DNA from 4 places in the Corynebacterium sp. p3-SID1194 genome. Region 1 is predicted to be linked to each of the others. Evidence: predicted binding sites of a transcription regulator. Region 1 holds the regulator's gene; each other region holds the start of a gene.
The links. The regulator LexA, encoded in region 1, represses DNA repair genes until DNA is damaged. The targets are predictions, from matches to a motif close to CGAACANNTGTTCG.
Positions count from the first base shown of each region.

Region 2: the regulator LexA is predicted to act here: its motif matches at 3,489-3,502, upstream of M3G19_RS06000 (HNH endonuclease signature motif containing protein).
Region 3: the regulator LexA is predicted to act here: its motif matches at 5,570-5,583, upstream of M3G19_RS10145 (HNH endonuclease signature motif containing protein).
Region 4: the regulator LexA is predicted to act here: its motif matches at 2,431-2,444, upstream of M3G19_RS04160 (HNH endonuclease signature motif containing protein).

Region 1 covers NZ_JALXWY010000001.1:10,751-18,210, reverse strand. Annotated here, with positions in the region: gene hrpA (ATP-dependent RNA helicase HrpA) at 1-1,109, shown strand, start outside; gene nrdR (transcriptional regulator NrdR) at 1,146-1,610, opposite strand; gene M3G19_RS00085 (hypothetical protein) at 1,686-2,057, opposite strand; gene lexA (transcriptional repressor LexA) at 2,336-3,010, shown strand; gene M3G19_RS00075 (DeoR/GlpR family DNA-binding transcription regulator) at 3,142-3,921, shown strand; gene M3G19_RS00070 (1-phosphofructokinase family hexose kinase) at 4,065-5,030, shown strand; gene M3G19_RS00065 (fructose-specific PTS transporter subunit EIIC) at 5,044-7,080, shown strand; gene M3G19_RS00060 (HPr family phosphocarrier protein) at 7,145-7,414, shown strand.
Region 2 covers NZ_JALXWY010000006.1:43,821-51,280, forward strand. Annotated here, with positions in the region: gene rsmA (16S rRNA (adenine(1518)-N(6)/adenine(1519)-N(6))-dimethyltransferase RsmA) at 1-846, opposite strand, end outside; gene M3G19_RS05985 (resuscitation-promoting factor) at 858-1,976, opposite strand; gene M3G19_RS05990 (TatD family hydrolase) at 2,155-2,991, opposite strand; gene M3G19_RS05995 (DUF3806 domain-containing protein) at 3,016-3,408, shown strand; gene M3G19_RS06000 (HNH endonuclease signature motif containing protein) at 3,642-5,000, shown strand; gene metG (methionine--tRNA ligase) at 5,007-6,860, opposite strand; gene M3G19_RS06010 (BCCT family transporter) at 6,879-7,460, opposite strand, start outside.
Region 3 covers NZ_JALXWY010000019.1:10,110-17,569, reverse strand. Annotated here, with positions in the region: gene M3G19_RS10185 (hypothetical protein) at 1-299, opposite strand, end outside; gene M3G19_RS10180 (thiazole synthase) at 356-1,141, opposite strand; gene thiS (sulfur carrier protein ThiS) at 1,144-1,344, opposite strand; gene thiO (glycine oxidase ThiO) at 1,344-2,426, opposite strand; gene M3G19_RS10165 (hypothetical protein) at 2,423-2,896, opposite strand; gene M3G19_RS10160 (ectoine synthase) at 2,976-3,350, shown strand; gene M3G19_RS10155 (cation transporter) at 3,353-3,961, shown strand; gene M3G19_RS10150 (Nramp family divalent metal transporter) at 4,020-5,240, shown strand; gene M3G19_RS10145 (HNH endonuclease signature motif containing protein) at 5,646-6,923, shown strand; gene M3G19_RS10140 (thiamine phosphate synthase) at 6,920-7,460, opposite strand, start outside.
Region 4 covers NZ_JALXWY010000003.1:182,219-189,678, forward strand. Annotated here, with positions in the region: gene M3G19_RS04155 (phosphotransferase) at 1-957, shown strand, start outside; gene M3G19_RS04160 (HNH endonuclease signature motif containing protein) at 954-2,378, opposite strand; gene brnQ (branched-chain amino acid transport system II carrier protein) at 2,683-4,083, shown strand; gene M3G19_RS04170 (LLM class flavin-dependent oxidoreductase) at 4,150-5,127, shown strand; gene M3G19_RS04175 (GntR family transcriptional regulator) at 5,238-5,966, shown strand; gene M3G19_RS04180 (ABC transporter substrate-binding protein) at 5,977-7,455, shown strand; gene M3G19_RS04185 (ABC transporter permease) at 7,452-7,460, shown strand, end outside.

The sequences.
Region 1 (7,460 bases):
CGATGGGCAAGCTCGTCCCGTTCGAAGCTCCCATCACCGAACAGCTCGCCGACGTTTTGCAGTCCCTCGGCGGCCACGGCATCAACGGGTCCGACTTCCGACCCAATGCGCTGCCGGCGCACCTCACGATGACCTTCGCTGCCGTCGACCGCCGCGGAAAGATCATCGATCACGACAAGAGCCTCAGCGCTCTCAAAAACCGCCAGGCCGGCCACATCACGTCTTCTGTGGCCAAGGCGACGAAGAAAGCGGAATCCGACGCCGCCAAAGACTGGACCGCCGATACCCTCGGCGACGTGCCTGAGACCGTCACTACGACGATCGAAGGCAACGATGTCGATGCGTATCCCGCTCTGGAAGCGACTGCCGACGGCGTCCGCGTCAAGGTCTTCCCCACCAAGGCTGCCGCCGATGCCTCCATGATGACGGCGACACTCACCATGCTGATGCGCCAGATCCCCGTCAACGTTTCCCAAATGACGAAAGGATTGCCGTTGCGGCAGCGTGTGGCCGTCGATAAGTATCCCCACGGTGGTGCCGCTGGACTCGTCGAGGATGCGCGCGTGGCCGCAATCCGCGACCTCATGATGAAAAATGGCGGCCCCGTGCGCACCCCCGACGAATTCAAGACACTGCTGGGCGCGGTCAAACCCCAGGTTCCTGGTGCCGTTCGCCACTCCGTCGTCGCCCTCGCCGGCGGAATTGTCGAATACGTCAATATCGCCGCCGAAATCGACAAGTGGGACGGCCCCGCCATCGACGACATCAAGCAGCAAATGCGCTTCCTGCTGCCGAAGAACGCGATCACGATTCACGGCACCGAGAATCTCCAGCACCTACCGCGCTACATGTCGGCGATCCAAGCGCGTCTCGACGACATGAACCTCGACCCCGACCGCGATGCCGACCGCCAATCCGTCATCGACGATGTCAAGGCATACCGCGATGCCAAGCTCCAACGCCTGCCCGCTAACCGCGCGAAATCCCGGGCAGTGAAGGACATCAATTGGCGAATCCAAGAGCTACGAGTGAGCCTGTTCGCCCAGCGTCTGGGCACTGCAAAGCCGGTGAGTCCACGGCGCATCGAGAAGATGATCGACAAGCTCTAGCCACGGATCAGGCAGTGGATCATCCCGAGCTGTTCGCTAGAGCTCGTCCATCCCACGATCTTTGCGACGCATGAGACGGATCTCCGATTCGAAGTCATCAGCACTTTCGAAGGACTTATACACGGACGCGAAACGCAGGTACGCGACCTCATCCAGCGCACGCAGCGGCTCCAAGATCGCAAGACCGATCTCATTCGACGGGATTTGGGAGCTGCCGTGGCTGCGTACGATCTCTTCGACTTCCTGCGCGAGTCGCTTCAGCGAGTCGTCGGACACGTCGCGACCTTGGCACGCGCGGCGCACGCCGACGATGAGCTTGTCGCGGTCGAAGGGCTCGCTGACCCCGTTGCGCTTCACCACCGTCAACACAGCTTTCTCCATGGTGGTGAAACGTCCCCCGCACTCCGTGCATTCGCGACGGCGGCGGATGGCTGCTCCGCCGTCCACGAGACGCGAGTCTGAGACGCGGGAGCTATCGTTCTGACAAAAAGGGCAGTGCACGACACTGCATCTTACCCGTTCGCTGCGGCCTTATTTTCGCCCCGGCCCGGCCCGGCCGAACGGTCCCCCTGCTTGCTAGCGCTGCGAGACAGCCGCAATCTGGTTACCCGCATCCTTCGGGACAAAGCCGGCATCCCCGCCGGAGAACGCTCCGCCGAAAGCCGATCCGACAATCAGGGCCAAACCGAAGAGCGCACCCATGAGCGCCGCCCCGGTCTTCTCGCGGCGAGTTTCGAAACTATCGGCGCCGCCCTCATCCCTGCCGGAGTGACCGTCCGGGATAGGACCGTATTTTCGATTCGATGATTCCAGCGTTCGAACATGCACCGGCGCGGCATTGCCAGAACGGCGGCGATCCAGGTCCCAGACATCCGCCGGCTGAACGCGTTGCGGCGTCGCCATAGAGAAAGAATCAGTGCTGTTAGTGCGTGCGATGGAGATGGTCATTGTCGTTCCCTTTCTTGTTGTGTGTTTGCGATTCTATGGCCCGGTTGAACCACCGCCGCCACACCGTTCGAGTAGGTGTTCGATAGCTTCTATGTTCGATTTATAGCAAGGCTCCGAATTTTTGTCTAGGCGCACGCGAAATATTTCGAACAAATTTGCTCATACGTGGTAAACAGGAGGCAAGGGAACCGAACGCCGGGCAGCGTCGTCGAAGTATGTGAGGGTTTTCACCCACCACACCGATAACGACGATCACGGAAAGAAAGAGGACGCAGCCAATGCCGAAACGAGAAGACAAGAAACCTGACCTGAAGTCGTTGACCGAGCGCCAACGTCGCATTCTGGAGGTCATCCAGGATGCGGTGGTGCTCCGGGGCTACCCGCCGAGCATCCGCGAGATCGGGGATGCTGCGGGTCTGCAATCGACGTCCTCGGTGGCATACCAACTCAAAGAGCTGGAGAAGAAGGGCTTTTTGCGGCGCGACCCGAATAAGCCGCGTGCCGTCGACCTGCGCCACCTGCCTGAGACCGCCGGTCGCAAAACCCGCAAGCCGGAGCCGACGCCGGAAGATGCAGCTGCCCCGCGTTACATCCCGGTGCTCGGCCAGATAGCAGCAGGCAACCCAATCCTGGCGGAAGAGAATGTGTCGGAGTATTTCCCGCTGCCCGAGGAGCTCGTCGGCGACGGCGATCTCTATCTTCTCCAGGTCGTCGGCGAATCCATGCGCGATGCGGGCATCCTCGACGGAGACTGGGTCGCCGTCCGCACGCAGCCCGTCGCGGAGGAAGGGCAATTCGTCGCCGCGCTTATCGACGGGGAGGCGACCGTCAAGGAATTCCACCAAGACTCCTCCGGTGTGTGGCTTCTGCCCCACAACGAAGCTTTTGCCCCCATTAAGGGCGACGATGCGGAAATCATGGGTCTGGTTGTCTCCGTTTTCCGCCGGCTCTAATCTCCCCGTCCGGGGGTGAATCGGGCACACCCGGACACCCGCTGGCCCGATTGCGTTCACTTTGTGGGAATAATGGTGCACGAGTGTGAATGCCTCGCACGCGATGTTCGAGGCCCCGGAAGGAAGTGCCCATGTACGCCGAAGAACGGCGCCGCCAGATCGCGTCCCTGACAGCAGTCGAGGGGCGCGTCAACGTTACCGAACTCTCCGATAGATTCGATGTCACAGCTGAAACAATCCGCCGCGACCTTGCTGTCCTCGACCGCGACGGCATTATTCAGCGCGTGCACGGCGGTGCGGTGTCGAGTCAGTCGTACCTGACCACAGAGCTTCCCTTGGACACCCGCCTCCGCTCGGCGACGACGGCGAAGTCAGCGATCGCGAAAGCTGCGCTGCAGTTTTTGCCTTCCGGCGAAGGGTCGGTCTTCCTCGACGCGGGCACGACGACCAACGTCCTCGCAGGATTGATCAAAGACGCGCCTGGTGCACCGTCATTGTCGTTCGTGACGAATTCTTTGCCGATCGCAGTCGATCTGTCCAGCTCGGGAAAGCTCAACATCCAGTTGCTCGGCGGTACTGTGCGCGCCATTACGCAGGCAGTTGTCGGGGACACAGCGCTTCGCACACTCGCGCTTTTGCGTGCCGACGTCGCGTTCATCGGCACCAATGCCCTCACCGTCGATCACGGCTTATCGACGGCCGACGCCCAGGAAGCGGCTGTGAAATCGGCAATGGTGACCAATGCCCGGAAGGTAGTTGTGCTGTGCGATTCCTCGAAGTTGGGAAGCGATTACCTGGTCAGCTTCGCGGGGCTCGACAGTGTCGACGTCGTTATCACGGACACCGACGCACCGCCATCCTTCGTCGATGAGCTCACCGAGCTCGGCGTCGACGTGATCCTGGCCGAGTAATCCCCTTCCCGCGCTGGTGACCCGATTGTTGAGCACAGTCACACAACCGGGCATACTCGGACATAGAGGGACGCGACTCCTCTACCCCCATATTGGAGGAGGCTCACCCTGCGCACGCTAAGGGCCAGGAAGGGACACGCCACGTGATTGTGACATTCACCGCCAACCCGAGCATCGACGTGACAATGTGCGTCAACCGTCTTGAACTCGGCGGAGTACTCCGCGTGACCCGCAGTCTCCGGCAGCCCGGGGGTAAAGGAATCAACGTCGCCAGCGCCATGGTGAAAGCCGGCCGCGACACCGTCGCCATCGCGCCCGCCGCCCAGCACGACCCCTTTGTCGCTCTTACGGCTCGGGCTGGTCTCCCACTGCGGACGATTCCGGTCGACGGTGCAGTCCGGACGAATACCACCGTCACCGAAGCCGACGGGCGAACGACCAAGCTCAACGAGCCCGGCGCAGCGCTCACGGAGACCGTCATGCGAGCGCTTGAAGCGGAGCTCACTACGGCTGCATCCTCACCGGCAACGAAGGCAGTGGTCCTCGCCGGGTCGCTTCCGCCAGGAGCACCGGCAGATTGGTACCCGGCGCTCATCCGCGCTCTGCGCGCGACCTGCCCCGAGGTGCTGATCGCTGTAGACACTTCGGACGAACCGCTCAAACAGCTGGGGGAACAGGTGAACGGGGCGACGCCGGACGTCGTCAAGCCGAATGCTTTTGAGCTCGGTCAACTCTGCGGACGCGACGGTGCCGAGCTCCAACGCCAAGCAGAAAGCGGCTGCTTCGAACAGGTCGCAGATGCCGCGCGGGAGCTCGTCGAAAAAGGCATCAGCGACGTACTCGTCACCCTCGGCGGTGCCGGCGCATGCCTTGTCACCGCGCACGGCGCCTGGCACGCCGCCACCCCACCCGCGCAGGTGCGCTCCACCGTCGGCGCAGGCGACAGCGCACTCGCAGGCTATGTACTGGCGCGCCTGAACGGCGCAGACTTCCCCGACGCGCTCCGCCACGCCGTCGCCTACGGCACCGCAGCCGCCGCGAACCCCGGCACTGAAAGCCCCTCCCCGGACGACATCGATCTCGAACGCACCATAGTGCGCGAACTCTAAGAAAGGCCACACCGTGTCTTCACCCACCATCACCCCGGACCTCGTCCGGCTCGACTGCGACTTCGGGGAAACGCCCGGCGATGTCATTGGGCACCTCGCTTCGATCGTTGCGGAGGCAGGACGAACCAACGAGCCGAGCACGCTTGCCGACGCCGCCACCGCCCGCGAAGAGAAAACCGGCACCGGCGTCAACGGCCGCGTGGCAATCCCCCACTGCCGCACCTCCGCGGTGAAAGAACCGACGCTCGCTTTTGCGCGCCTGTCCCGCCCCGTCGATTTCGCAGGTCCAGACGGCGACGCTGAACTCGTCTTCCTCATCGCCGCCCCTAAGGGAGGCGGCAAGGAACACTTGAAGATTCTGTCGAAGTTGGCACGGGCGCTGGTGCGGGGGGATTTCGTCGATAAGCTGCGCACTGCCGCAACCCCTGAGGACATCGTCGCAGCCGTCGACGAGGTGCTCAACGCGACGAAGAAAAGCAGCTCGGGCGCAGCATCCGCGCCGAAGAAGCGCATCGTCGCCGTCACGTCGTGCGCAACGGGCATCGCGCACACCTATATGGCCGCCGACGCTCTCGAACAGGCAGCGCAAGGCCGCGACGATGTCGAGCTGCGCATCGAACCTCAGGGGTCGTCGGGCGGGGGCCGGGTCGACCAGGAGTTCATCGACGCGGCGGATGCCGTCATCTTCGCCCACGATGTTGCCGTGCGCGACCGGGAGCGCTTCGCGGGCAAACCTGTCGTGGACAGCCCCGTCAAACGTGGCATCAACGAGCCCAACGCGATCATCGACGAGGCGATTGCCGCCGCTGACAACCCGCACGCCCGGCGCGTACCCGCCACCGCTGTCGAAACGCGCGGCGACGTCGGCTGGCCGAAGCGTATCCAGCAAGCCGTCATGACGGGTGTGTCCTACATGGTGCCGTTCGTCGCAGCCGGCGGGTTGTTGCTCGCGCTCGGTTTCCTCGTCGGAGGCTACGACGTCGCCGACGGTTGGCAGGTCATTCCGCTCGAGTATTCGCCGACGAACTTACCGGGCAACGACGTGCTTATCGACGGAGCCCCCGTCCCCTTCGACCGCTCCGGCTGGGCCTTGTACCTGGGCGCGGTCCTCTTCGCCATCGGGCAATTGGCAATGCGGTTCGTCGTCGCTGCTCTCTCCGGCTATATCGGCTACGGCCTCGCCGGGCGTCCCGGCATCGCTCCTGGTTTTATCGGCGGCGCTATCTCGGTGATGGTCGGCGCCGGTTTCATCGGCGGTTTGGTCACCGGTCTCCTTGCCGGTCTCATCGCGTACTGGATCGGCTCGTGGAAGGTGCCGCGCTGGCTCAGTTCGCTGATGCCGGTGGTGATCATTCCGCTACTGACATCGCTGGCCGTGGGTCTACTCATGTTCCTGCTGCTCGGTCGCCCGCTGGGCGCAATCATGACGAGCTTGCAAGGGTGGTTGGAGTCGATGAGCGGCTCGTCGGCAATTCTGCTCGGCGTCATCGTCGGTCTCATGATGTGCTTCGACCTCGGCGGCCCCGTGAACAAGGCTGCCTATCTCTTCGGTACTGCAGGCCTGTCAGCGGGAACCGACGCCGCCTACGAGGTCATGGCTGCCGTGATGATCTCCGGCATGGTCCCGCCGATCGCCCTGTCTGTTGCGACATTCCTCCGCGCCAAACTTTTCACTCCCGCTGAGCAGGAGAACGGCAAATCAGCGTGGCTGCTCGGCTTGTCCTTCGTGTCCGAGGGTGCGATCCCGTTCGCCGCGGCCGACCCATTCCGCGTCATTCCGTCGATGATGCTGGGCGGCGCCGCTGCCGGCGCAACCTCAATGGCGCTCGGCGTGGGAGCGAAGGCACCGCACGGCGGCATCTTCGTCATTTTCGCATATGAGCCGTGGTGGGGTCTGTTCATCGCCCTGGCAGCCGGCGTGGCAGTCGCAGCACTCGCCGTCATCGCCGCCAAGCGCCTGTGGCCCAACAAGACCATTGAGGAGGCAGCGCACAACGCTGTGGCTCCCGAACCGACACCGACACCGACACCGACAGCCTCCGCCGCGTAACCGTTCGGCACTGGAAAAATCTCCTACGATAGGTCGCATACGCGCCCCAAAGAAAGGACTTCACATGGCTTCCAAAACAGTCACCGTCGGCTCCACCGTAGGGCTGCACGCCCGCCCAGCGACCGTGATCGCGGAAGCGGCCGGCGAGTACGACGACGACATCATTCTCATCCTCGTCGGCGGCGACGAGGATGACGAGACGGATGCCGCATCGTCCCTGATGATCATGGCCATGGGAGCAGAGCACGGCGCCGAGGTGACAGTCTCGTCCGATAACGACGAGGCCGTTGAGAAGATCGCGGCGCTCATCGAGTCCAACCTGGACGACGAGTAAGAAAACGTCGCCCGTCCAAGCTCCGGCTTCAAGTGCCGGAGCTTTT
Region 2 (7,460 bases), on a different contig from region 1:
CACCTGTGCCAGTCGCACGAAATCCTCCACCGCGAGCTTCTCGCCGCGCAGCTGCGGGTCAATGCCGGCCGCGCGCAACGCTTCCTCTGCTGCAGCGGACGACCCATAAACCCCGCCTAAACAGGCGCGGAGGGTCTTGCGTCGCTGGGCAAACGCTGCGTCGATAAGCGGAAAAACGCGCTCGCGCAACGAAATTGTCCACCCCTTATCGCGGACGTCGATACGCACGAGCCCTGATTCGATATTCGGCGCGGGCCAGAAGACGTTCTTGCCGATATTGCCCGCCTTACGCACGTCGCCGTAGAACGACGCTTTGACGCTGGGCACGCCGTAGATTTTCGAGCCGGGGTCCGCCGCCAAGCGGTCCGCGACTTCGAGCTGCACCATCACCAGCACGCGGCGAATGCTCGGGAATTCCTCCAGCAGGTGCAGCAGCACCGGGACCGCGACGTTGTACGGCAAATTCGCCACCAGCGCAGTCGGCGCTTCAATCTCGTCGGACTGAACTTTGAGCGCGTCTTGGTTGAGCACCGACAGCCTGCCCGCTGCCTCCGGCGCGAATTCTGCGGCAGTCTGCGGCAGCCTCTCCGCTAACCGCGAATCGATCTCGACAGCCGACACCCGGCACCCGACCTCGAGCAGGCCGAGCGTCAACGACCCCAAACCGGGACCGACCTCTAAAACGGTGTCGTCAGCGCTGATATCAGCCGCCGCCACGATGCGCCGCACCGTGTTCGGATCGTGAACGAAATTCTGCCCCAGTTTCTTCGTCGGGGTCACCCCGAGCTCGTCGGCGAGCGCCCGGATCTCCACCGGGCCGAGCAACTGGATGTCGGGGCTAGTCATGCCCTCCGAGGTTAGCGGATTCCCAGGCTCGCGGTGCAGGCAGGCCATGCACCCCAGCCCTGGCCCTGCTGGACCTTCGACGCGACTGCGATCTGCTGCTCGCGGGTGGCCAAGTTCGCGGTCGGCGCATACTGAGTGCCGCCGTACGCGGCCCACGTCGACGCAGTGAACTGGAGACCGCCGTAGAAGCCGTTGCCGGTGTTGATGGACCAGTCGCCGCCGGACTCACACTGCGCGAGCGAATCCCAGACCGAACCGCCCGCGACAGCGGGAGCGGATTCCTTCTTGGCGCGGGCGATCACAGCCGCGCGCCCCTTACGGGTGTCTTCCCGCTTGACGATCTCATCGGATTCCACCTCGCCGTTCACCGTGACGATGCGGCGGGTCGTTTCGCGCTTGCCCTTCTCACCCTTCTCGCGGACCTTCTCCTCACCCGGGGCGAGGCTTTCGTCTTCGACGTAGTGCGGCTCGACGTCGAATTCCTCGACGGTGGTGCGCTCGTCGTAGTCGACGCGGTCAATGGTGATGTCCATATTCCCGGTGACAGGCGCATCCATGCCCGGGCTCACGCGGTCGTTCGAGTCGACCAGCACACCGCGGGAGCTGAGCAGCTCGGAAACCGTCTTGGCGGCCGCGGCAGCGTAGGTGGTCTTGCCTCCGTCATGAATAGCCACGATCTTCGGGGAGGTCAGATCGATGGTCATGTTATCGGTGAGCACATCATCTTCAGCGAAAGCGTGGGAAGAGCCACCTGCACCCGGCAGCTCTTTGAGGAAATCCGACACGGTCAGCGCCGTGGTGGTGAACTCCTGGGCTTCGCCGCCGTCAATGGTGACCGCGACAGGCTTTGCGGTGCGGACGGTCACCGTGTCGCCGCTGTTCAGGGCATCCGACGGTGCGGGGTAGACAAGGTCTTTCTCGCCCACCTCAACGCCAGCGGCCTGGAGCGCTCCGCCGACATTACCGGCGAAAGTGGTCAGCTCGATGGGCTCGCCGTTGACGTCCACGGTCACCGACTTCTGCGCGGCGACTGCGGTGGTGGCTCCACCGATGGCGAGGGCACCCACTGCCGTGGAGGCGATGACGGCGCGGGTGGTCGAGGTCTTATTGATGCGACGATGACGCGACATGGAAAGAAATCCTCAGTTGGGGGAAGCGAACCTATGTAACGATACGGTAAAGATCGCTCTTAAACCAGAAATTCTCAACAGCCGGAACCACAGCGATCACACCCGCCACCGCAGGCACCTGCGCCACCGGTGAACTGCACGAACATCAAAGTGCGCTACCTCACACTCCTGCCCCTTTTCACACGCCGAAGATCCGCCCAAACGTCTCGTTGACCTCTTTCGCGAGATCCTCCACCGCCATTCCGCGCGCTTCCGCAACCACCTTCGCAGTATGTCCAATCAAGGAAGGCTCGTTGCGCGCCCCGCGGAAAGGCTCCGGCGTCATGTACGGCGCGTCAGTTTCGATCAGCAGCTGTCCGACTGGGGCGAGTTTCGCCGCTTCCCGGAGATCATCATTGCGCTTGAACGTCACATTTCCAGCAAAGGACAAGACGTAGCCGCGGTCGATGGCCTCGCGGGCAACGTCGACAGGCGAGGAAAAACAGTGCAACATGACGTGATCCGGGCGCGGCGAGTCGGCGAGAATCCGCATCATGTCCTCGTCGCCCTCACGGTTGTGAATCATGAGCGCCTTGCCAGAATCAACGGCCAACTGGATATGCCAGCGAAACGCCTCTTCCTGAACGTCCAGGGGTGCAGTCCGGTCAGGATCATGCTTGATCCAGTACGTGTCAATGCCGGTCTCCCCCACCGCCACGCACCTTTCGTCCGCAGCCATCTCCGTCAAACGCTTCCGCGCCGCATCATCGAGTTCACCCGCGCGCGTCGGGTGAATCGCGCACGCCGCGAATACGCGGTCATTGAAATGAGCAGCTTGCAACGCCAATTCAGCCTCGTCGAGCCCGTCGCCGACAGTGCAGATTTTCTCAACACCAGCATCGACTGCGCGTTCCACCATCGCATCCACATCGTCTTTGGTGCGGGCACCAGTGGAAGCGAGGTGGGTGTGGGCGTCGATAAGCCCAGGAATTCGCTCGGCCGGAACGGGCGTGGGGCGCGGTTTCTTCTTCGACATGTGTTCCAGCCTATCCTCGGGCCCATGGAGTTCCACGACATCGATGCCGCCACCCGCTCCCAGATCGACCGCGACCTCGCCGAAGCCGCCGTTGCCGGCATCAACGGGTCGATCGATGACATCGTCGCCTCATTCGAAGAGACCTTGGGCGACTACCTCGCCCTCGACCCCGACCTCCGCCGCGCATATTCCCGCGGCGACATCGCGCGCATGTACGGCACCGCGCTCGGCGACGCGTTCATCCGCGAGCACAACTTCGCATGGCAATTCCTTATCGACGACTACGGCACCGACCTCGTCGTCACCTCCCCCGACCACGACATGTACACCGCCCCACTGGTGGTCGTGGACACCCGCTTCGAAGACGAGGAACCGGGGAAGTTGACTGCTTTTATCAAGCAGTTCTTGGGGAACTAAGGGGCGCTGACCCCTCCCGACTCTGAACCCCTCGCCGTTCGAGGACGTTCTCTGGCGACCTGGGACTTTACCCACGTTTTCGTATATTTGTTCGATTACCGAACGCTTTTCTTGAGGTATGGTTCACCCTATGTGAAAGACTGTTCGCACAACAGAAAAAGCAGTCGCATTTAGGGGGAAAACATGACACTGCTGAAACCGCAGGATCGCGAGCTTGGAAGGGAGGGACCAAGATGAAACCGTTCTTCGCCACTGAGAATCCGGACGACCCGGATGCCGTGAACGGTATGGCACTGCGCAGGGCACACCATGCGGTCTTCCGCCACTATGCGGAGGACGGCGAGGAGTTTTACGGCTCCGCCGACCACGACACCGAAATGGCACGGTTGCGCTCCACCACCGGACTTCCGCTGAACGAAGTGAAGTCGGGAGTCTATTCGTACATGACGCTTGCTTCGCTACCGCGTCTCCGGCAGCTGCAGGAGGACACGGCACGCCTCGACATCTCGCGGCTCAAGGCGATCGACCGCGCTGTGAGCATGTTGGGCAGCGTCGTCGACCAGGAGAACTACGACATCATCGACAAGATGCTCGTGGATCTCTTCACGCCGACGAAGCCGAACGAGGAACTGCCGAGCGCCCATAAGGTCACGAGCCGCCTCAACAAATTGATCGGTGACATCGACTCGTCCGTCGCGCACGACAAGCGCAAGCGGAAGTCCCGCGAGAGCGAGGCTCCAGGCCAGTGCGACCTCGACTTCCATGTCGGCGGCACCCACGGCACCTCCGGCATGACGCTCACTGCCGACCATGTCACGATGGCGGCGATCAAGGAGTTCATCCTCGAGGCATCGAAGGAGCACGATATCACGCCCGTCGAGGCCCTGGTGAAGCTCATCACCGGGGAGATCACTCCGCCGGCGGACGTCACGATCTTCGCGTACGCGCCGCTGGGCGAGGATGGAACTATCGACGAATCGGCATCCGCCTACGTCCCCGGCTTCGGCCACACGACGGCAGCTGGAACCGAGATGGCTCATGCCATGGGCTCGACCATCGTCGACCTCCGGAGCGCTAAAGACCACACGATCGCCGGATATGTTCCGCCCGACTCGGTCCGCGCATACGCGCAGGGTCGCGATGGGACCTGCGTCTACCCCGGTTGCGAACATCCAGCGTGGAAGTGCCAGCTCGACCACCGCGTTCCTTATGAGGAAGGAGGACAGACCACCGCAGCGAATCTCTTCTCGCTCTGCCAGCACCATCACAACGTGAAAACCGATCGCCGGGCGTTCTACGTTCCCGATCCGGTCACCGGCGACATCGTGTGGCTCTTCGCGGACGGAACGTACGCGGTGGTCGACCCCGAGGGACTCTTCGCGCGGCACACCACGCCGACGGCACCGCGCTGGAAGTGCACGCTCGATGATATCCAGCGCATCAAGCGGGACCGCGAACAGTTCTTCGCCAAGGGGCACGCGATCCTGGACGCGTACGACATCGACCGCGACTACGAAGCGTGCGTGGCGGCACTCATTGAACTGGAGCGGGAGTACCGCCTCGAGTTCCCCTTCTACCCGGAGGCGAACTAGTGGAAACTACTGAACAGGTGCCCACTCCGGGCCGGTCTCACCGAGTTCCGGATCGAGCTTGGTGATCAGCGGCTTCGGCTTCTCCAGCTTCGTGCCCGGCACGACATCGACGCGAGACCACACCGCCTGCTGAGAGGCGTAGTCACCGGTGATGACCGGGTAGGTCTGTCCCTTCTCGGGCAAACCAACGCCGATGAGTTCGAGATCCTCGTCGTCGGTAACTTCTTCGACGCGTGGGGATGCGGCCCAGATACCGTCGCGGCCGAGAGTCTCGTGAACCTTCTGCGCGGTGTGCGGGATGAACGGGGTCAACAAAGCATTGCAGTCCGAGACCACCTGAAGGGCGGTCCACAATACGGTTGCCAGACGCTCACGCTGGGACTCGTCTTTCGCGAGCTTCCAGGGTTCCTGATCGGCGATGTAGGCATTTGCCTCACCGACAACATGCATGACCTTGGTGATTGCAGCCTTGAAGTGGGCAAGTCCGAGCTCGTGGCCGGCGGAGTCGAAGGTCTGGGAGGCGAGATCGAGGATGGCGCGGTCGGCGTCGATAAGCTCGCCCGGCTCCGGCACCTCCCCGAAGTTCTTGTGTGCCATGGACACGGTGCGGTTGACCAAGTTGCCCCAGCCGTTCGCGAGCTCGTTGTTCACGCGGCGGACGAATTCGTCCCAGGTGAAGTCCGTGTCATTGTTTTCGGGGCCGGCGACAGCGATGAAATAACGGAGCGGATCAGGGCCGAATTCAGCGAGGAAGTCCTTGACGTAGATGACCACGCCTTTCGACGAGGAGAACTTCGAGCCGGACATGGTGAGGAACTCGGAGGAAACGACCTCTGTGGGGAGGTTGAGCTCGCCGAGCTCGTGAACCTGGCCGCCCTTCGCACCCTTGCCGGCGTAACCGAGGAGCTCGCCCGGCCAAATCTGGGAGTGGAAGGTGATGTTGTCCTTGCCCATGAAGTAGAAGCCGCTGGTGGCAGGATCCTGCCAGAATTGCTTCCACGCGTCCGGATTTCCGGTGCGGGCCGCCCACTCGATGGAGGCGGAGAGGTAGCCGATCACGGCATCGAACCAGACATAAAGCTTCTTGCCCGGGTCGTTCTCCCAGCCCTCGACGGGGACGGGAATGCCCCAGTCGATATCGCGGGTCATAGAACGCGGGCGCATATCCTCCAGCAGGTTCAGGGAGAACTTGAGAACGTTGGGGCGCCAATCTTGGCGGGCCTCGAGCCATGCCTTGAGGGCGTCGTGAAGCGAGGGCAGGTCGAGCATGAAGTGCTCGGTCTCGATGAACTCCGGAGTCTCCCCATTGATCTTGGACACCGGATTGATCAGGTCAACCGGGTCGAGCTGGTTACCGCAGTTATCGCACTGGTCGCCACGGGCATCGTCAGCGCCGCACAGCGGGCAAGTGCCCTCAATGTAGCGGTCCGGAAGGGTGCGACCCGTGGACGGGGAGATAGCGCCCTGGGTGGTCTCCTTGATCATGTAGCCGTTGTCGTACAGCCCCTTGAACAATTCCTGCACCACCGCATAGTGATTGCGGGTAGTGGTGCGGGTGAACAAGTCGTACGACAAACCGAGACCAGCAAGGTCCTCGACAATCTGACGGTTGTACCGGTCAGCGAGTTCCTTGACCGTCACACCTTCTTTATCCGCCTGGACCAAAAGGGGCGTGCCGTGTTCATCGGTGCCGGACACCATGAGCACATTGTTTCCCACCATGCGCTGGTAGCGCGCGAACACATCGGACGGGACGCCGAAACCGGCGACATGGCCGATGTGGCGCGGCCCGTTCGCGTAGGGCCACGCCACACACACGAGGACATTTTCGGAGGTGGCGTTGTTCGGGGAGACAGTCATACGCCCCAGCATAAGTGACTACTGCTTGGTGCCGAACATGCGCTGGCGTTTGCGGGATTTAGCGAGTGCGTCGCGGTGCATACGGCGCTCGATCGCCAGCTGGTGGGCGAAGCGCTGCTGCTCCTTCATGTCCAGGTAAATGATGTCGTTGCTGACGTCCTTCACAATGGCGAACATCAGCAGGATGAGGATCGCCAAGAACGGGGTGGCCGCCGCGATGGTGACGTTTTGGAGGGAGCTCAGAGCTTCGTCGCCACCTGCGATGAGCAGGGTCAGGCCGACGGCAGCGGTAGCGAGCCCCCACATGCCGGTCAGCATCGGCTTCGCGTCGGTCTTGCCGTTCTGAGACAGCGAGCCCATCACAGTCGACGCGGAGTCGGCGGAAGTGATGAAGAAGGTGCTCAAGAGGATCAGAGCCACAATGCCCATGAGGAAGCCGCCCGGCAGGTTGTGCAGCAGGTTGAACAGCTGCTCCTCAGAGGTGCCTTCGCCGTAGATGGATTCGCCGTTCTGCTCCATGTGGATGGCGGTGCCGCCAAAGATACAGAACCACATGGTCGACAGGCCAGCCGGGACGAGGGTCACGCCGAGGCAGAACTC
Region 3 (7,460 bases), on a different contig from region 1:
TGGAACGGCTGGAGACGGCTCGGCTGGCGCTCGAAGCCCTGGTTCCAGCACTTGGTGCCAACCCACTTGCGCTGGATGGACACGGCCGGGATCAGCTCGCCCTTGGGGTTGCACTGCGGCTGGGACTTGCGTGCGCGGTCGCTCACGCAGAGGGTCTCGCCGTCGTACAGGGCGCAGCGGACGGAGTTGTCGGAATTGGCAACGAACTGTGCCGCCGCAGCCGCCTCCGGCGCGAGGGCGACGGTGCCGAGCCCCGCAGCGAGAGCTGTGGAGGCGAGGATGGAGGTGATGCGCTTCATGGTGTGGACTCCTTCAATTAGGCAGTGATGGTCGTCACAGTCCACTATTAGCAGAATTACAGGACCTGGTCAGCCCAACTGGCTAATCCCTCAAAGCTTGACGAGGCCACTGCGTGCTCCCTCTTCGGAATCCGCCCTGCACTGCGTGCGAGCATGCCGCCTTCCACAGCCAGGCGCATTGCTCGTGCCATGGCTTCAGGGTCCTGGCAGCGGTTGACGGCGCTGGCCAGCAGCACACCGTCGCAGCCGAGCTCCATCGCCAGCGCGGCATCCGAGGCAGTGCCGACGCCCGCGTCGATGAGGATGGGCACTTCCGCGCGGGAGCAGATCAGCTCGATATTATGCGGGTTCAGGATTCCCAGGCCGGTGCCGATGGGGGAGCCGAGCGGCATGACGGCGGCAGCACCCAAGTCCTCGAGCTTCTTCGCCGCCACCGGATCGTCGGAGGTATAGGCGAGGACAGTGAATCCTTCGTCGATAAGCAGCTCACACGCGTCGACCGTTTCCACGACGTCCGGCAGGAGCGTGTGGTCGTCGGCGATGACCTCGAGTTTCACCCAGTCGGTGCCCAGCGCCTCCCGCGCGAGCTTCGCCGTGATCACCGCATCGCGTGCCGTGCGGCAGCCCGCGGTATTCGGCAGTGGCGCAATATTCAGGCGGTTCAGCAAATCGAAGACGGATTCGCCTGCGCTGTCCTGCTTCGCGGCGAAACGGCGCATCGCCACCGTGGTCAGCTCGGTGCCTGAGGCGACCAGTGCGCGCTCGAGCATGTCCTGCGAGCTCGCCCCGCCGGTGCCCATGATCAGGTGCGAGTCGAATTTCTTGCCAGCGATTTCCAGCATCGCTAGCCTCCCTGCACGGCGGTGAGGATGTCTACCTTCGCGCCGTCGTCAAGCTTTGTCGTCTCCCACTCGGAGCGCGGAACGACATCGCCGTTCACCGCGACGGCCGTGCCCGCGGGTACCTCGCCGAGGCGCTCGCGCAGAAGCTTATCGACGCTTCCTGCCTCCGTCGTGATTTCTTCATCGTTGACGATCAGCTGCATTAGTTCCTCCTTGAATGACGCAGGGGATCACAGGCTTCCAACTCTACGGGTGGCTGTGCACCTTCGACCAGCGCGGCCCCGCACTTCGCGCCCATGGCGGCGAGCAGAATGCCGTGGCGGAAATAGCCGGTGGACACCACCACGCGGTCGCTGACACGGCCGAGATACGGCAGGTCGTCCGGCGAACCGGGGCGCGCGCCGACGTGCGTTTCGATGAAATCGCAATCCTCGATGCCGGGCACGATCTCGCTGGCGTCGCGCAGCAGTTGCAGCACGCCGCTCGCCTGCGGTTGCGCCCGATCGTCCTCGCGCGTCGTCGCCCCGATCGTGAGCGTGCCGTCCTCACGCGGAATCAGGTAAATCGGCCGGTCTTCGACGAAACCGCGAATCACATGGTCGATCAACGGCCGCTGATGCTCCGGCACACGCAGCTCCACCATGTCGCCGTAGACCGGCCTAAGTTTCAGCGGGTTCTCGCCGTCGAACCAGCCCGTCGTCTCGCGCGCGCCGAGCCCGTTGGCCAGCACGACCTGCTCGGCATCGACGTCGTTGACATCGCTCACGGCCTCCGCAACGAACTCGACTCCGGCGTTGGCGCACGCATCCTGCAAAGCGGTAGCGAATAGCCGCGGACGGACCTGGTGGTCGCCGGGAATATGGACGGCACCGCTTATCGACGGCGCCAGCGCCCCCTCCAGCTTCCTTGCCTCCCGCGTAGTGACTCTCTCCGTGGTCATCCCGTGGAGCTCCTGGTAGACCTGCAATTCCTCCAGGTGCGTCTTATCCGCGCGGTCTTTCGCCACCACCAGCGTTCCGTCAGTGCGGTAGCCGGTGGGGGAGTCCGTGTACTTCTGTGTGAGCTCGATCAGCTCCGGGTACCACTTTCCCGCCGCGATCATCAGCGGAAACAGCGGGTCCTGCTTGTACACCACCTCTGCCGCCGGTGCGAGCATGCCGCCCGCATGCCAGGTCGCGCCGCTGGCAGGCTCCGGGTCGTAGACCGTGACTAAGTGGCCGCCGTCGGCGAGACGAAGCGCCGTCGATAAGCCGATAATGCCCCCGCCGATTACTGCAACCTTCATGCTTTCCTTCTTTGCTGCCATTTATCGATCGCCCACCAGAACAACGGAATGAAAGCGACCGCGATGATCCAGTAGATCAACCAGAAACTGCCCGCAAGACCCGTGAGCGTGATCATCGCCGCCAAAATCACGATCGTGATCACGCATGCGATGACACAACGGGTGAGGTCGAATCCCTTGCCGCTCACGTCCGAAGTGCCACGCCACTTGTGGTCCATTGCCTGGATGAGGTCCTTGCCAAAAGCGATGGCGAAAACTGCATAGAACGCGCCGAGCCCATGAAAGAAATTTGCCCAGCGCATGTCCGCGATGCTCCAAAACGTGTAGATGAGTAGCACGAAATTGATCGGGATGGTGGCTACCAGCAGGGCGTATCCCGTTTTTGGGAGCCTGAACACGTAGCGCAGAATCATCCCGCCGAACAAGCAGAGCCAGTACGCGACCTCCGCGAGAATGATGGCAAGGATCATGATCCCGACCATACGCGCCTCGCGGAAACCGAAATTCCTTTAGCGTGGATAGAGCAACCGATTTAGTTAAGGAGAGACTATGTTTATTCGTTCCCGTGACGATGTCGAGACTGTTGAGTGGGGTGGCGGCACCTCCGAGCGCCTGCTGACCGCCAAGGACAATATGGGTTATGCCGTTGCTCACACCGTCGTGCGTGCCGGCACCGAGTCGAAGCTGCAGTACCGCAACCACCTCGAGGCCTGCTACTGCATCGGCGGCTCCGGCGAGGTCGAAGACACCGAGGGCAATGTCTACCCGATCACCCCGGGCACCATCTACGTCCTCGACGAGCACGACGCCCACTACCTGCGCGGTGGCAAGGATGAGGACCTGATCCTGGTCTCCGTGTTCAACCCGGCGATCACCGGCGACGAGAAGCACTCCCTGTCTGAGGACGGGTTCAGCAGCTACTAGCCATGACTGAACAGCGTATTCGCCGCGCCGTTCTGATCGTGGCGCTGCTGAACTTCGGCTATTTCTTCGTCGAGTTCGCAGCGGCCATCGCGATCGGATCGGCGTCTCTTTTTGCCGACTCGGCGGACTTCCTTGAGGACACCGCCATCAACATGCTCGTGTTCTTTGCGGTGGCGTGGTCGGCGGCGCGCCGTCGTAAAGCGGGCTCCGTGCTCGCCGCCTTGATCTTGATCCCCGCGATCGCCGCGATCGTGACCGTCGTGCTCAAAATCATGAACCCGGAGCCGCCGTCGCCTGAGGGTTTGACCGGTGTCGCCGTCGGCGCGCTCGTGGTCAACCTGATCTGCGCCGTGATCCTGCTGCGCCTGCGCAACGAAGGGTCCTCGCTGGCCACCGGCGCATGGCTTGCCGCGCGTAACGACGCCCTCGCGAATGTCCTCATCATCGTCGCCGGCCTGCTCACCTTTGTGTGGGCTACCGCCTGGTTCGACATCATCGTCGGCGCGATCATCGCCGCCGTGAACCTGTCTGCCGCCAAGGAAGTGTGGGAGGAAGCCCGCGAGGAACACGACTCGGTCGAGGAAGCTTTCGTGGATATGGAAGACTGCTGACACTTTCTCACATAAAGTGATGTGGAGCACATGTCACTAGCGATAGGAGACAGGTCTCATGTCCACCGCCAAGAAACAACGCTCCGCATGGCTCGGCCCCGGGCTACTCATCAGTGCCTCATTCATCGGGCCGGGCACCGTCACCACCGCCACAGTCACTGGCGCAAGCTTCGGCTTCGCGCTGAGCTGGGCAATCGTGTTTTCCATCATCGCCACAATCATCCTGCAGGAAATGTCCGCCCGCCTGGGATTGATGGGCAAAATCAGCACGGGCGAAGCGATGCGCGCGACCTTCGAATCGCCCGTGGCCAAGCTCTTCATGATCGTGCTCATTGTCACGGCTATCGGCATCGGCGGCGCGGCGTATGCGGGTGGCGACACGACGGGCACAGCCCTCGCGCTTAGCGACGTGACCCACCTTCCAGTCCCCGTCCTCTCCGGCATCATCGTCGCTGTGCTCGTCCTGCTGCTGCTCACTGGAAGTTATAAATTCTTCGAGCGCTTCATGACTTTGCTGGTGATCATTCTTGTCGGCGTCTTCCTTGTCACCGCTGTGGCCGTGAAGCCCGATGTTGGCGCGCTTCTCCACGGCATCTTCGTTCCCGAGGTGCCCGCTGGCGCCGCCCTGACTGCCATCGCTCTGATCGGCACCACGGTCGTTCCGTACAACGTTTTCCTCCATTCCAACCTGGTGCAGGAGAAATGGGGCGATGAACCGCAAGGCCTCGCTATGAAGAAGGCGCGCGTGGACAACGTCGTCTCGATTTCCATCGGCGGCCTGATCACGCTGGCCATTCTCACCACCGCCGCGACCGTGGTGTTCAGTCAGGGTTTGGAGGCTGAGTCTGCCGCCGACCTCGCCGAGCCCCTTCGCCCCATGCTTGGCGACGCCGCCCCCTGGGTCCTTGCCATCGGCCTCTTTGCCGCCGGCATGACCTCTGCCGTCGCCGGCCCTCTTGGCGCCGCCTACGCCATCTGCGGAGTCATGGGCTGGTCCCGCGACCTGAAAGACAACAAATTCCGCGCCATCTACCTCACTGTCGTCATCGTCGGCGCCATCATCGCTATCACCGGTGTCAACCCAGTGCAGGTCATCATCCTTGCCCAGGCCGCCAACGGCATCCTCCTGCCCGGTGTCGCCTTCTTCCTGCTTTACACCATGAACAACAAGAAGCTCCTCGGCGATCACGTCAACGGCTTGGCGACCAACATCATCGGCGGCATCATTTTCGTGATTACCGTCGTCCTTGGAGGCATGACGCTTATCGACTTGTTCTAGTGCTCTAGGGGCGTTTGCAAATCTGCAGGGACTCCGCAGTGCGGAGTTGGCGCTGGCGTCGGTAGGCGTTTGTAAATCTGCAGGGACTCCGCAGTGCGGAGTTGGGGCGGCGCTGGCGTCGATAAGCGCTTTGCAAACGTGCAGGAACTCCGCAGTGTGGAGTTGGGGGCGGTGCAGGCGTCGGTAGGTGATTGAGAAACCGCAGGGACTCCGCAGTGCGGAGTTTTAGGGGCTGCATGTCTGCGTTTAAAGGGGTTGTTTGGGGCGTCGATAAGCGCTTTGCAAACGTGCAGGAACTCCGCACTGCGGAGTCTCTGACCAGGCATGTTCGAACGCTTGTGCGAGTGTGTCCAAGTCGTTTTGTATGGTTCGTTTAACAAAAGCAAACAACCATTGGGGGGAATCATGTTGGTGATGGAAGCGGAGTCCGAGCTGAGGGCTGAAGTGCTGGCCGAAGAGATTGTTGATAGGTATCGCTCGATGATGCGTTCGAAGGCTGGTCTCTTGGAGATGATCGGGGAGTTCGACCGTCGCGGTCTCGCCCAGGAATGTGGGGCGTCCAGCACGGCGACGTGGCTGATGCGCCGTCTGGGGATCTCTGAGTCGTCGGCGCACGAGTATGTGTACGTGGCGCGGCAGCTGCTGAATTTTCCGTATCTGGCGGAGATGTTCGCAGCGGGGAATTTGAGCTACTCGGCGCTGCGGCTGTTGCTCAAGTATCTCACGCCTGAGAATGAGGTTGAGCTGGTGGAAAAGGGGATGGAGCTGGGGCATAACGGCCTGGAATGCGCGCTGGCCGGACGTGAAAAGGCCGGCGATGATAAGCCGAAAAAGGAGTACTACCTGCGGATGGCGAAGGAAGATGACGGGGACCTGACGCTTTGGGCGCGGCTCAATCACGTCGACGGGGATGCCTTCTGCGCCGCGCTGAAGATCGGGCATCTCGCATTCGCGGCGAGCGAGGAGGAGCTGAGTTCGCTCATCGGGGAGGACGGATACGTCGACCCGGCCAAGCTGGATGCCCTCATCAAGGCGAAGGAGGAGGAAGAAGAGAAGATGCAGGCCAAGAAGGACGTTTCGGGCTTCGGTTTGCCGACGGGGCGTGCGATGGTCCACGCGCTGATGGGCATGGTCAACGCGGTCAGGTCGCAACCGCAGAGCAAGCTCCGGGCGCCGGGCGCGCAGGTCAGCGTGATGGCGACATTGGATGGCCGAGCGTACCTTCCCAATAATGCCGGGGTGGCATCGGAGGGGCTGGCGAACCTCGTGGCCAATGCGCTGGTGCGCCTGGACACGGTCGATGACCGCGGATTGATCATCAACGCGGGGCGTTCGACGCGTTTGGCAACGGATGGGCAGATCCGCTCCCTGTTGGGAATGTGGGGCGGGCAGTGCGCGATGCCGGGATGCACGCACACGCGCTTCATGGAATTCCACCACATGCAGGAGTGGGCCAATGGCGGCCTGACGGACATGGACAACCTCATCCCGCTGTGCTCCGCGTGCCACTCGCTGGTCACGGAGGGCTACGCCGAAATCACCCGTCACGGAGACGAGATCGTCTTCGACTTCGGGGACGGCAGCCGCTACGTGTCCTACAACCACTCGCTGCCGGTCAGGAACGACTCCTACGTGATGCCGAAGGCGGAGAAGCGCGGATGTGCCGACAGTTTCGCGAGTTAGCTGCGGCCGCGGTCGACGCTGGCCACCACGCGCTCAACGTAGTCGCGCGGATCCTCGGCATTCATGATGCCGCGGACGATGGCGACGCCGTCGACGCCGGTGCGGGCGAGGTTCTCGGCATCGTCGACGGTGACATCGCCGATGGCGACGATGGGCAGCTCCGATGCTGCGACGAGGGCGGGGTAGCCGTCGAGGCCCAGGGGAGCGCGGCCCGAGTCCTTGGTCGGGGTGTCGCGGAAGGGGCCGGCACCGATGTAGTCAATGACGTCGGAGAAGTCGTTGGCGGCTTCGACCAGCTCCAGGGTGCCGGTGGTCAGGCCGATGATGGCATCGGGGCCGAGCAGGTCGCGAGCGATGCGGGGGTTCAGATCGTCCTGGCCGATGTGGATACCGGCGACACCGTGAGGGGCGAGGGCGAGGGCGACGTCAACGCGGTCGTCGATAAGCACGCGTGTGGCGGGGTTGACCTCGTGCACGGCGGTGACCACGGACAAACTGAGGTCGTACAGATCGCGTGCGCTGATGGGTTTGCTGCGC
Region 4 (7,460 bases), on a different contig from region 1:
GCATGGCAGATTCTCGAAGTCGACCACGGCAAAATCGACCATTATCAGGTCCTCATCTCTGACGACGAGGACATCCTCGACACCGCTGAGGGCGCCCAAACGTACGTGGACCACCTCCCCAATTTCGGTGAAATTTCCGGGGACATGTCGGGAAAGACCGCTCACCCACTTCGAGCTGATCAGTCGAATACCTCCCTTATCGTGGATGAGAAGTGGATCCTGAAGGTATTCCGCAAGCTCGAAACTGGATTGAACCCCGACGTCGAGCTTTTGAGCGAAATTTCCGACTGCCCGTACGTCGCCGGCGTTCGCGGCCACCTCACCCGCGATGGCCAAACCCTGGCGATGATGCAACAGTTCATCACCGACGGCCGCGACGGTTTCCAACTCGCGCTCGACCCAGGTCTGGAAAGCGAGCATGAACTCGGCGCCGCCATCCGGACCGTGCACGAAGCACTTTCGGACGCTTTTGGCACGGAATCAGTCTCTGGCTCCCAGATCCGCGATTCACTCAACGCGCATCTCGACGAGATTCTCACTCAAACTGATGCTCTCTATCCTTTCGAGGACAATTTGCGGGAAATTTACTCACGGGTGCCGGATGATCACGTGGAGATTCAGCGCATCCACGGTGATCTTCACCTAGGTCAGACTCTCCTTTCTGATCGCTGGTATTTGATTGATTTTGAGGGCGAACCCGCCCGCCCCCTTGAACAAAGACGGCTTCCGGATCATCCTTTGCGGGATGTCGCCGGAATGGTGCGAAGTTTCGGATACGTGCATGCAATGGGGGGTCAGGCTGACGTCGATAAGCTGCTCGCTGGGTACGAAATCGAGCCGAACCCGATCCTCGATGCGTACATCGCTGACAAAGCTGCGTACGAAGTCGTCTACGAATCCAACAACCGGCCCGACTGGGTCGAGATCCCGTTGCGCGCGATCCGCGAACTGTCCTAATCCTCCGGCGGCGGCTCGTAGGTGGGCATGGGCTCTGGGTGGAAGGGGAAGCGCAGTCCGTACTTCTCCTCCAATTCCAGGAGTTTTTCGAGGCACGCTTCGTATTCGAAGTCCTTCTCGAAATCATCCAGGACCTTGTGGCACTGCGCGAAGAACCTCGCGTTTTCGCGCTTGAGCCGTCTGACGTCGTTGAGCGAACGCGACCACTTCGGATTCGTCGGGGTGATCTGGCTTTCGAGCACGCTTTCCGGTTCCACTCGGGCGTACGTTCCATCCGCGAAGAGCCACACGACCTCACCTGTGACCGGATCCGGGACGTAGAACGCCAGACGGTCAGTCTTCATATTGTGGTGATGCTGGCAGAGGCAGTAGAGATTATCTGCGTTCGTCTGACCTCCTTCGTCGTACGGAATCCGGTGGTCGAGCTGGCACGACCAGGCATCGCGGCTGCACCCCGGGTAGATACAGGTTCCGTCGCGGCCGCGAACAAAAGCTTTGACTTTCTCGGGTGCGACGTAGCCGGCAACGGTGTGAACCGCAGCCCCTTCAAGGTCGATCACGCTGATATTGAACGAGTGGAACATTTCGGTGCCGACGGCGCCCGACCACCCGAAACCGGGAATGAACACGGGCTTGGTGGTGTCCACGCTGCCATCCGGTTTCTTCGGCGCGTAGGCGAAGATGGTGGCGGGCAGCTCAGCGGCGACGCGGCCCGTGAGGAGCTTGAGGGTCGCGTCAGAATCGGAGAGACCGTGCTTACGTGCGGTCGCCCTGATCGAGGACTGGGCTGCGGCCATCGTCGCGTTGTCCGCGGAAAAGGTCAGACCAGACAGTCCGACTCCCGAGGGATCGGGATGGAAATCGAGCTGGCCGAAGCCAGGGGGCGTCTCCCCGCGCTTCTTCTTTTTCTCTGCGTCAAAGGCCACGGAGCAATCCAGGGTGGCCATCAGCAGGTTGAGCTGACGGGTGACCATATACGGCGTCGGCAGCTGCTGGTTCGGGGTATCGGGCGTGAACAGGCCGACGAGGAGATCGTCGATCTGTTCGTAGTCCTCGGCAGCGGCATCATTGCCCAGCCGGTTCACTGCTTTTTCGATGGCGCACAACCGCTTGATGTCCAAGCGCTGCTCCTCATCTTGAAGGGCGCGCAGGCGGGGCAGCTGCTGGAGAGTCATGTAGGCGAACATTCCCTCCTTCACATAAGAGGGAGTCAACCCGGTGCTGATGCTCACGGCAGTGACTTCCGCGTCCGCATCGTGGGAACCAAGGAATTCGTCGTTTTGTGCATATCGGCCGAAGATGGCGTGCTGTGCGCGCCGCAGATAGATGCCTGCGGTGCTGTCTGGGTCATCGGGATTCTCGCTAGCGAAGAACGCACCGGGCGGCGGAGAATGCCCGGGCGCTTCGACTTGGGCGCTCATGGTCTGCTCCTTATCTCATCGGGATCGTTATGGATCGCTTTCAGACGCATTTGAAACATCTGTGCGAACAGTATTGCAAACGCACCAGACACACCTCCTTGAAAGCGCTCATAGTTATCCACAGATTCGCTATTCTGTTCGAATTCTCATCCACAAAATGCAGGTCGCATCGGAATTGGGAAGGAGGAATTTCGAACATGGACGGGACGTCGATAAGCAATTTTTTCACGCAATGGAACCCTGTTCCGCAGCATGAGATGATAGGGTGACCCCTACGATTAGTTCATTTTCCTAGGGAGGCCCAATGTCTACTGCGGTGTCTAGCGGCAACAAGACGCAGACCAGCGCGATCGTGATCACAGTGCTCGCACTCTTCTCGATGTTCTTCGGCGCCGGAAACCTCATCTTCCCGCCCATGCTCGCGGTACAGGCGGGTGAAAACTTCTGGCCGGCGATCCTCGGCTTCCTCACCACGGGTGCGTTGCTGCCCGTGCTCGCCGTGGTCGCGATCGCACTGTCCGGCTCGAATGTGCGCGACCTTGCGCAGCGCGCAGGCTCCCTGTTCGGCGTGGTGTTTCCCGTTCTCGCGTACCTCTCGATCGGCGCGTTCTACGCTCTTCCGCGTACAGGTGCCGTGTCCTTCGAGGTCGCCATCACGCCGGTGTTCGGTTGGGACAACACACTGACCGCGGCAGTCTTCAATATCGTGTTCTTCGGCATCGCCCTCGCCCTTTCCTGGAATCCGACGCGCATCACCGACACGCTGGGCAAATTCCTCACGCCAGCGTTGGTGATACTCCTGGTCGTCATGATCGGCATGGCGCTGTTCACGATGACGAACCAGCACTACACCCCGAGTGAGGATTACGCCTCCAGCGCATACCCGGCAGGCGTCCTCGAGGGTTACCTCACCATGGATTCGATCGCCGCACTGGCATTCTCCATCGTCGTCATCGCATCCCTGCGCAATAAGGGATTCGCCGAAGGTAAGCCCCTGGTTCGCAGCACCATCCTCGCTGGCCTCGGTGCGAGTATCTTGCTCGCACTGATCTACCTCGGCCTCGGTCTGATTGGCCGCGCCATGCCTGAAGCGACGCAGTACGACTCGGGGGCACCTTTGCTTGCCGACGCAGCCCTGCAGCTCATGGGCCGCCCCGGCCAGACCATCTTCGCGCTGATCGTCGTTCTCGCTTGCTTGACCACCGCGATCGGTCTGATCACATCCACCGCGGAGTACTTCTCCCAGCAGTTCACTGGCTCGTACCGCACGTGGGCCATCGTTTTCGCCGTTGCCTCCGCGATCATGGCGACGCAGGGCCTGGACTTCGTGATCGCCATCGCTGGTCCGGTCATTGGTTTCCTGTACCCGCCGGCGATCGCCCTGATCTTCGTTACCCTCATCGAGCCGCTGTTCCGCCGCCGCACACGCCTGCGCTGGGGCTTCTTCTTGCCGATCTGGGTCGCCGTCATCTGGTCGCTGATCTCCACCTTCATCAGCCTCGGGTGGGCTGCGGACGCACTGACGCCGCTGGTCGCGTGGTCACCGATGCAGGGCTTCGATCTCGGCTGGCTGCTGCCGACAGCAGTGGCATTCGCAATCGGTGTCGTCATCGACCTTGCCAAGCCGCACGCCCCGCTGGAGATCGGCACGCAACGCACTGTGGAGGGCGAGACTCTCGAAGAAGCTGAAGCCAACCTCACCTAACCAGAAATAAAGCGTCCTTCCACTTTGTTGCAAGGGGTGTACATTGCCCCGACTGGAAGGACGACCATGACTCCCCTATCCCTGCTGGATTTCTGCACTGTCCGAGACGACGAGACCCCTAGCCAGTCCATGGAGCGTTCCGTGGAATTGGCACAGACGGCAGAAAAGCTGGGATATGGCCGGATCTGGTACTCCGAGCACCACAACATGCCGTCGATCGCGTCGTCGTCGCCGGCGGTTCTCATCGCGCATATCGCCGCCAAAACCGAGAAGATTCGTCTCGGCGCTGGCGGCGTCATGCTTCCCAACCATGCGCCGTATGTGATCGCGGAGCAGTTCGGCACATTGGCCGAGCTGTATCCGGACCGGATCGATCTCGGGCTGGGCCGCGCACCAGGAACGGACCAAAATACGCTTGGTCGTGCTCTTCGCCGCGACCCGATGTCCGCGGAGAATTTCCCGAATGACGTGCTGGAGTTGCAAGGCTATCTCGCCGGGGATTCCGTCGTGCCAGGCGTGACCGCCGTACCAGGGGCGGGCACGAATGTGCCTCTGTATATTCTCGGCTCGTCCATGTTCGGAGCGACGCTGGCTGCAAAGCTGGGTCTTCCCTATTCCTTCGCGTCCCATTTCGCGCCGACGCACTTGGAAGAGGCGACGACGTACTACCGCGAGAATTTCCAGCCTTCTGAGCACTGTGAAGAACCGTTCGTCATCGCGGCGGTGAACGTCACTGCATCGGAGAGCGAACAGGATGCGGCGCGGCAGACAGAACTCGTGCGCCGGAAGCGCGTGAAGGCGTTCCTCGGCCGCCAGGGGCGGTCATTGACCGAGGAACAGTTGGACGCGGTGATGAATTCTCCGCAGGGCCACCAGATCGTCGGCATGTTGCGCTACACTGCACAAGGCACGGGCGAGCAGGTGGCGGAGTATCTGGAAGGTTTTGCGGAGCACGCGAAGGCCGATGAATTGATGATTTCTTTCCAGTCTCCGACGCATGAGGAAGTGCTGCATTCGATGGAGATCTTCTCCACATTTATGTAGACGAGGCTATGCATATAAATGTTGGTTTCCGCCTCAAGCGCTGTATTGTACGCATTATCCAGTGAAAACTTGACAGGAGAACTGCCATAGCCCGCCAACAACATCAGGAGATCGCGAACTACCTCCGTGGCCTGATCCACGACGGCACGCTCGCCCCGGGCGACCCTCTCCCTTCCGAAGCCGAGCTGTGCGAGAAATTCGATACGTCACGCGGCCCCGTCCGCCAAGCGGTCGCAGCGCTCCGCGGCGACGGTCTGATTTCTTCCGGGCGCGGGCGGCGTTCGCTCGTTCTGAAAGCCCCGCAGTCCAACAGCTTCGACGCGCTGATCTCCGCCTCCTCCCTTTTCGCGGAGGCACAGCAGGAAGCGGGCGAGCGGATCCTCCGGGTCGCGCGCGAGTCCGCGTCCCAGAATGTCGCGGAGGCGCTCAACCTTCAGGTCAATGACCCGGTAGTGGAGATTGTCCGCATCCGCACGGCGAATGAGACCCCGGTCCTGCTGGAAAGGCTCGTGTTCCCACTCAAGTTCGGAGAGCGCTTCCTCGCGCTAGTTCCGGGCGAGCAGCCGGTGCACCAGCAGCTTTTCGACGAAGGCGTGGTCATTGACAACGCTTCCCGCACAGCAGAGGCGTCTACGGCAACAGCTCGCCAGGCAGAGCTTTTGGACATTTCCGAGGGCGACCCGGTGTGGCGGCTCGAAATGCGGGCTTTCACGTCCCAGGGTGAACCCGTCGAGTACGCGGAGAATCTCTATCGGGGCGACATGGTCAAGGCCGAGCTGAGCAGTGTGAGGGGCGCGTCCATACCGGTGAAGTTTGAGATCGCCGCAGCGCAAGAATAGCCTTTTGCCCATGAGAGCATTGGGTGCCGCAGTGGCGGTGCTGTCGGTCGGATTGCTGTCCGCATGTTCCGCGGGCAGCACAGCGTCGAATGTCGGCCGCATCGAACCGGACAGTGTAGTCGTGGGCACGACATCGCCGCCCGCTTCGCTCGACTTCACCACCACGGGCGGTGCCGCGATCCCGCAGGCGCTCATGAACAACGTCTACGAGACGCTCGTGCTTATCGACGACACCGGCCAGCCCCAACCCCTCCTCGCCGAGAGCTGGGATGTCAACGAGGACAGGACGGAATACGTCTTTCACCTCAAAGACGGCGTGACTTTTTCAAATGGCGAGAAATTCTCCGCCGACACGGCTGCCTTTTCCATCAATTATGTGCGCGAGGAATGGACGAATGGACTCGCTAAACAGATGGATCCGGTCAAAGACGTCGAGGTGGTGGATCCACTGACATTGAAGGTGACATTGGAGGCTCCGTCTAATAGTTGGTTGTGGTCGATGGGGACATTGACGGGGGCGATGATGGCCCCTGGGGGCGTCGATAAGCTAGCAACCGATCCCGTGGGGACCGGACCGTACGTGGTGGACAGCTTCGCGCTCGGCGAGTCCATTTCTTTTGATGCCCGGGAGGATTACTGGGGTGAGCCGGCGCGCCAGGATGCCGCTATCCGGTATTTCTCGGATGCTGTGTCGTCGGTGAATGCTCTGCGCGTCGGCGATGTCGATGTGCTGTGGGGGCTGCAAGCGCCGGAATTGCTGGAGACGCTTCCAAACTCTTTCGGCGTCGAGGTCGGAACGACGAACGGCGAGGTGCTGCTCAGTTTGAACAACCGGCGCGCTCCCTTCGACGACCCGGACGTGCGGAAAGCGGTGGCCTACGCGATCGACAGAGACGCGCTTAACGACGTCGTGTGGAAAGGCATGGCGAAAGACACCGGCGGCGCCCCTGTGTCCCCGAGTGATCCGTGGTTCACCGGGAAAGACTATTTTCCATTCGACCCCGCCAAGGCCAGGGAATTGCTGCACGGAAAATCGCCAGAAGTGGTGATCACGGTGCCGTCACTTCCGTACGCCCAAGATGCGGCGGAGTTGATCTTCTCCCAGCTGAAAGACGTCGGCTTCGACGTGAAGCTGAAGACCGTGGAATTTCCGGCGGTGTGGCTGAACCAGGTCCTCCAGCAGGCGGACTACCAGTCGTCGTTGATTGCTCATGTGGAGCCGCGTGATATGCCGCAGCTGTTCTCCCCCGATTATTACCTCGGGTTTGATTCTGAAGCTGTGCGGGATTCCTTTGCTCTCGCCGACGCGGGAACTCCTGAAGAAAATATCGAGTATATGAAGGATGCCGTCGATTCGATCATGGAAGACGCGGGCGCTGTCACGTTGGCGAATTTGCCCAATATTGTCGTCACCGCCCCTGGCGTGGAAGGCGTTGATCCGACGGTGGTCACTGACGGGATCGACCTGTCGGAGGTGACCAAGCAATGAGATCT